Regions from separate parts of the Pseudoalteromonas ardens genome, predicted to be linked through region 2. Evidence: predicted binding sites of a transcription regulator. Region 2 holds the regulator's gene; the other holds the start of a gene.
What was found. The regulator sigma-54, encoded in region 2, starts transcription at its own class of promoters, with help from an activator protein. The targets are predictions, from matches to a motif close to GTTGGCACGNNNNTNGNNT.

Region 1 (3,452 bases), on a different contig from region 2:
ATATGAACCGTTTTATTGATTCCACAGAGCTTAAAGTCCTCATTTTTATACCGCTTCTTGTTTACTTTTTTTATGCCATTGCTGGAGTATTCTTCTGGATAGCGGCATATGACTTTATGTACACCAATAACTTTACAGACGCTGAAATGGACGAGGCAATCATTAGCTCTCCTTTGATCATTGGTGTCCTTTTGTTCATTCATGGATTTTTCAATATGCTCACCGCTTATCTTGTGGCAGGTTATTTGAAGGGCAATTTCGTAAAGTCTGCAGTGTCAACAATTATTGTGGTCGAAGTGATTGATGTACTTGTCATGTATGTTTTACCAGCAGACGATATCGTCTATCCCCTCTGGCAAGAGTTGGTCTTTTTCGCGGTTGGCTGGGGAGCGATTGTACTTGGTGCATGGGCAGCGTGCTATAAGCGCGATCGACAAGCCAAACTGAGTTGAGATGACGCAAAGTCTGTGGCGTGGCTGATTACTGGTATTGTTTTAATTGAGATTGGCTAGTCTGGACCAATACTCAGTACTTAAGCAATACCAGTCGGTTATTCTTTTCAGACAGGGGTGTGGATCAGTCATCGTTTTTTCGTTGTTCAGGTAAAAATTAAAGAGTCAGGTCAGGATGGAGCTACTTACTTTAGCCATAGTTATTACCGTATTTATCTGTGTTTTTACTCTGGAGGTCATTGCTCCGGCGTCTAAAAACAGCTGTGACCGGCGCTGGATGATCCTCGCCTCGGGTATCAGTTTATTTCAATCGATTAGTACGGTCGGTGCAGGCCTGATTTTTGTTGATGTATTCAGCACTGTGTCTTTATTGAGTTTTAGCAGCGAAAACATGTTCCTGCAGGGTTTGCTTGGTTTCTTGCTCACCAGTTTTGTTGCCTATTGGTGGCACAGAGCTATGCACAAGTTTGACTTGTTGTGGCGTGTCTTTCATCAGCTGCATCACAGCCCCAGGCGTATCGAAGCCCTCACGTCTTTTTATATGCATCCTTTTGATGGCGTTGCTGCCACGTTTTTGAATGCCTTGTGTTGTTATTTTATTCTGGGCCTGAATGCCTATGGGACTGCTGTAAGCCTGATCATTGCGGCTTTGTACAACATTTACATACACGCAGATCTGAAAACGCCATACTGGCTGGGTTTTGTGTTGCAACGCCCTGAAATGCACAGAGTTCATCATAAATATATGCATCATAAGCAAAATTACGGGTTAGCTATCTGGGATCTGTTATTCGGCACTTTTTCCAATCCAAAAGCGTATGTCCGGCAGGTTGGTTTTGATGAAACACGAGAAAACAGAGTTTACGACATGCTCAAGACCAAAGATGTCTATAAATCATGAACTGTGATCGACAGGGTCAATGCACTCAGTGATTCATAGCGGTTGATTGAGCACGCGCTGAGCGTGCTTTTTAGTTTCGTTTTTCTTATTGTGATTTTCATCCTGCATTGCGTATTGCAATAACGCAATTGTTAAAAATAAAAACTATTTAAAATCAGTGTTATAAAGTTGGCCTCATGCTTGCAATCTCTCTAACAGCAAATCAAAACGTTGGAGAGTCACATGAAAAAGATATTGTTCGGAGCCTGCGTGTTTTCCGCAGGACTATCAGCCGCCCCATTCGACACGTGCCCGTCAAAAGCCTTTTTGGTGCAGGGCAACACAGCAACTATGTATGGGGTTAACCTGGTCTCGGGTTCGTACACCACGTTCGCTGAAAGTGTTGGTACTAACAACAAGCTGAATGGCATCGGGTTTAGTGTTCACGACCGTTACATTTACGGCTGGGATTACAGCAACAAAGACATCGGTCGGGTGGGGAAAGATTACGTTCTCGAGCCCATCATGACGTCGGGATTCCCCGATACCAACTTTTACGTAGGTGATGTCGCCATTCACGAGAATGCGTTTTACGTTTATAAAAAGGGCGGCAGCTTAGGTTTGTATCGTGTATCGCTTGATGAAAACAGCGATGACTATTTGCAGGCAGAGCGCATCATTGATGGCAGTGCGCTAAACTTGAATATCTTTGACATGGCGTTTGCGCCTAATGAAAATGCCAGCCTGGCGTATAGCGTAGACAGCAATGGTAATCTGCATCGCATTGATGTTTCAAACGGCACCAGCACCAACCTTGGCAACGTGGGCCAGTCGGGGACCTTCGGTGCCGTCTATTTCGATGTGGAGAGCAATTTTTACATCAGCAGAAATCAGGACGGGCATGTTTATAAAATTGATATAAACGATACAAATAATACCCAGCTTTTCGCGTACGGTCCGGTTTCCAATACTAACGACGGCGCACGCTGTGCAACAGCCCCGATTATTGATGATACAGAAGACCCAACCATAGACTATGGCGACGCACCGGATAGCTATGGCACCTCGCTCAACGCCAACGGCGCGCGTCATAATGTGGGTGACTTATTTTTTGGCCAGAGTGTCAGCGCAGAATACGTACCCAAAGCCACAGACGACGACAACGGCATTAGCTTTTTAACAAACCTGGAAACAGGCTATGAAACGTTGGTTTCGTTCACCCTATCGAAATCCGGATATGTGAATGCCTGGATTGACTGGAACGGTGATGGCCAGTTCCAGGAGTCAGAGCGTGTGATCAGCGAGTATCAGGGGGTTGCCGGTGAAAACCGTGTGCTCATTCCTGTGCCTGTTGATGCTGTTGCAGGCAGCACCTGGGCCAGATTCCGGGTCTCGAACACCAGTGATATTGCACCACAGGGCGGGATTGATAACGGTGAAGTGGAAGATTTGAATGTCTCTGTTGTTGCCAGCAGCTTGATCCAGAACTCGACCTCGTGGAAAACCGCTGCGTTTGAAGATTTATGGCCGCAAAAAGGTGACTATGACTTCAATGACGTGGTAGTGAGATATCGTGTGACGACCAGCCAGATTGGTAACCAGGTTGTGCGTTACAACATTGAAGGCGCGCTAATCGCAGTCGGGGCCGGTTATCACAATGCCTTTGCCATTCGTTTAAAAGACATTGCCCGTAAGCATGTGGATGAAGCCCAGGTTGAACTGACTGTTGACGGCACGTTACAGGACGGCAGCCCCCTGGAAGCCAACCGAAATGAAGCCATTGTCGTCATCTTTGCCGATACCAGAGAGATGGTGCCGGTGCAGCCAGGCTGCAAGTTCTTCAGAACTGAAACGGGCTGTAGTGACATTCAACGAGCGCCTTATTCGTTTGAAATCAGCATTCCGCTGGCGACCAGTTACAACGCGAGCGTGGCGACAAACAACAAAGTTGACCCGTTTATCTTCGCGGTAGATGGCCATTATCATGGGCCATTCGTAGACCAGAACAACGGTCGTGGCTGGGAAGTCCACCTTAAAAATCATGCGCCAACCGAAGCGTTTGATAGCAGCTACCTGGACCAGGGCGATGACACTTCATCAACCAATGGTTACTTCCAAAC
Region 2 (3,452 bases):
CGACGGGTTGATTGTCAATGGCATCAAAGGCAATGCCTTGCTGATTAACAAGCAGCATAGCAACCACTTTATCTATGCCTGGCATGCGGCCATGGGGCAGTGCAATCCCTTTTCCTATCCCCGTACTTCCGAGTTTTTCGCGGCTCAACAGTGCATCAAGGATATCATGGGCATTACTGTCTGGAAGCTGGCTTTGAGCCAACTCACTGATGTACTCTAAAATACGTTTCTTACTATTAAAAAGGACCGCAGCTTTGCTGCAGTCCTGTGAAATCAATGAGCTTAGTTTCATGATTAGTGTCGAGTTAGCTTCTCTTTGTGCTTGATCACCTGGCGGTCAAGCTTATCGATAAGTCCGTCTATTGCGGCATACATATCCCGGTGTTCGGTTGAGGCAAAAATTTCTCCCCCGTTCACATGTAATGTGGCTTCTGCTTTTTGGATGAGCTTTTCGACATCTAGGATAACATGCACATTATTGATGTGATCAAAGTGCCTTTCTAGCTTCGCAAACTTGTTTGTTACATAGTCTCTTAACGAATCGGTGATTTCTACATGTCGACCAGTTAAATTTAGTTGCATAAGCATTTTCCTTCTGTAGTTACGTCTAAATCAGGCTTTTGCGCTGATTGGACGGTGGGATAGCCAAAGACTCTCGGTATTTGGCAATTGTACGTCTAGCCACTTTGATCCCTTGATCTGCCAATACATCCGCAATCTTGCTGTCACTCAATGGTTTAGCAGTGTTTTCCGCGGCAATTAGCTTTTTGATCAATGCTCTGATTGCAGTCGAAGAGCATTCTCCTCCGTTTTCAGTGCTGACATGGCTTGAGAAGAAATACTTCAACTCATAGATACCGCGTGGCGTGTGCATATACTTTTGCGTTGTTACACGTGAAATCGTGGACTCATGCATGTCGACCATTTCGGCCACATCATTCAGTACCATCGGCTTCATTGCCTCGGGGCCATGTTCAAAGAATGCCTGTTGTTGCTGCACAATGCAATTAGTAACTTTTAATAAAGTTTCATTGCGGCTTTCCAGGCTCTTGATGAACCATTTTGCCTCTTGCAGGTGTGAACGAATAAACTGACTGTCTGTGCTCGACTTGACTGAACGGGACATAGCAGCGTAGTGGTCATTCACTCTAATTTTTGGCATTGAATCGGGATTGAGTTCAACAACCCAGCGACCTTTCACTTTTTTAACCGACACATCCGGGATCACATAGTCTGCTTCTTCCTGTACTATGCTCGCGGCGGGTTTCGGGTTTAGGCCGTGGATCAGGGTCATTACTTCTTTCAGATCCGCTTCTTTGAGTTTGGTTTTTTTCATCAAAGTGCGGTAATCCCGGCTGGCTAACAGATCGATGTGCTCAGTCAGGATTTCTTTGGTCTGTGCAAGCCAAGGGGTGTTTGGGTCAAACTGGTTGAGCTGAATGCACAGGCATTCTTGCAGGCTGCGTGCCGCAATCCCAACAGGATCAAATAATTGGATCCGTTTCAGTACGGCCTCTACTTCATCCTGCTCAATCGGCTCTTCATCGTTGTCCTGATTCATGCTATCGACGATGTCTTCGCAGCTGATGGTCAACAGACCAGCATCGTCAACTGCTTCTACAATTGCAAGGGCGATGGCTCTGTCTGTAGGGCTAAAAGGCGTCAGTTCCAGCTGCCACATCAGGTACTCTTGCAATGTTTCAGTGGTTTTACCCTGGTAAATGGTTTCGTCTTCTGGCATTGGGCCTGAACTGCTTGCCGGGGCAGCACTGATGTACTCGTCCCAGGTTACGTCCATTGCCAAATCGTCGCTGACGGTGTCTTTGTTCAGTGCAGCATCGCTGTCTTGTTCGTAGTCGCTGACAGCCGCCTCTTCATAGCTGTCGTTGTCACTCGTTGTAGGTTGTTCCAAATCGGAATCCGACTTGGACTGAGTTTCATTGTCTTGTGATTCAGACTCACCTTCTTCCACTTCCAACAAAGGGTTGCTATCAAGCGCTTCTTGGATTTCTTGTTGGAGATCTAGCGTACTCAACTGTAACAGACGAATAGCCTGCTGCAGTTGTGGTGTCATTGTCAGTTGCTGCCCCATGCGCAGCTGTAGCGATTGCCTCATGTATCTCTAACAATCCTTTTTGTTATTTACTTCTAATTTTATAACTATAGCCTGAATTGCTCACCTAGGTAGACATCCCGCACAGTTTGATCGGCCAGAACATGCTCCGGGGTGCCTGCTGCTATCAGTTCACCATGTGACACTATATAAGCTTTCTCACAGACGTCCAGCGTTTCACGCACGTTGTGGTCGGTGATCAGTACGCCTATCCCACGGTTTTTCAGGTGCTCTATAATTTTCTTTATATCTAACACTGAAATGGGATCAACGCCAGCGAAAGGCTCATCTAATAAGATAAATTTTGGATCTGCCGCAAGGGCACGGGCAATTTCTACCCGGCGTCGTTCACCGCCCGATAGCGCCATACCCTGGCTATCGCGAATATGCTGGATATTAAACTCATCTAACAGTTCATTGAGGATGACTTCTCGTTGTTCTTTATTCAGCTCTTTACGGGTTTCTAAAATGGCCATCAGGTTTTGATAGACGGTCAGCTTGCGAAAAATAGAGGACTCTTGTGGCAGGTAACCAATACCTAGTCTTGCCCGGCTGTGCATCGGCAATAAGGTAATGTCTTGTTCGTCGATGTGTATGCTGCCCTTGTCACTGGGCACCAATCCGACAATCATATAAAAAGTGGTGGTTTTACCTGCACCATTTGGGCCAAGGAGGCCAACAATACTGCCAGCTTCAACGCTTAACTCAACGTTTTTAACAACCTGTCTGCCCTTATAACTTTTGGCCAGTGCGGTGGCGGTTAATTTACTCACGGATTCCCCTTCTCTTGTGGTTGTTGGGGGTTCTCTTTTTCAGGTAACAGAATGGTTCTCACGCGGTTTTGTTCTTGCTCCCCGCGCTGTGCGCTGATCAGCTTCTTTTCCATATCATAAACGATAGTTTGCGCGCTGATTTTTTGTCCTGCCTGACTGATCTCTGCACCGCCTTTGATGGTGAGCATGCGATTTGCGACATCATAGCGCACTTCTTTGGCGCTGGCCTTCAATAACGTACCATCCGCTTGGCGTTCCTGAAATATTGCCGGACTGCCTGTTGCAACCAGCAGTTGCTTATTTTTACCCAGTTCTTCCCTACGGTGTACTTCGAGGCGATCGGCCAGAATTTTTCGGTCACCGTGAATGATTTCGACGTTTTCTTCGAACACGCCAATATTGGTTTGCAACTGGGCCAGCTGTGTGCCCGAACTGATAATGACCTGATCAGCCGCTGTATTTTCTGCATAAGCCGCAGGATGAAATGCACTTAAAGTGCACAGTAAGATCAGGGAACAGGTTAATTTATTGCTCATAATAAATTGTTTCAGTGTGGTTGATGAGTT

Region 1: a site for sigma-54 is predicted at 1,521-1,539, ahead of QNM19_RS17880 (LruC domain-containing protein). Genes of this name have one in related genera too.

Annotation. Positions count from the first base shown of each region.
Region 1 covers NZ_JASJUV010000006.1:143,603-147,054, reverse strand. Annotated here, with positions in the region: gene QNM19_RS17890 (hypothetical protein) at 3-452, shown strand; gene QNM19_RS17885 (sterol desaturase family protein) at 628-1,353, shown strand; gene QNM19_RS17880 (LruC domain-containing protein) at 1,576-3,452, shown strand, end outside.
Region 2 covers NZ_JASJUV010000003.1:43,601-47,052, forward strand. Annotated here, with positions in the region: gene QNM19_RS10980 (PTS sugar transporter subunit IIA) at 1-292, opposite strand, end outside; gene hpf (ribosome hibernation promoting factor) at 295-582, opposite strand; gene QNM19_RS10990 (RNA polymerase factor sigma-54) at 608-2,116, opposite strand; gene lptB (LPS export ABC transporter ATP-binding protein) at 2,161-2,886, opposite strand; gene lptA (lipopolysaccharide transport periplasmic protein LptA) at 2,883-3,422, opposite strand; gene lptC (LPS export ABC transporter periplasmic protein LptC) at 3,412-3,452, opposite strand, start outside.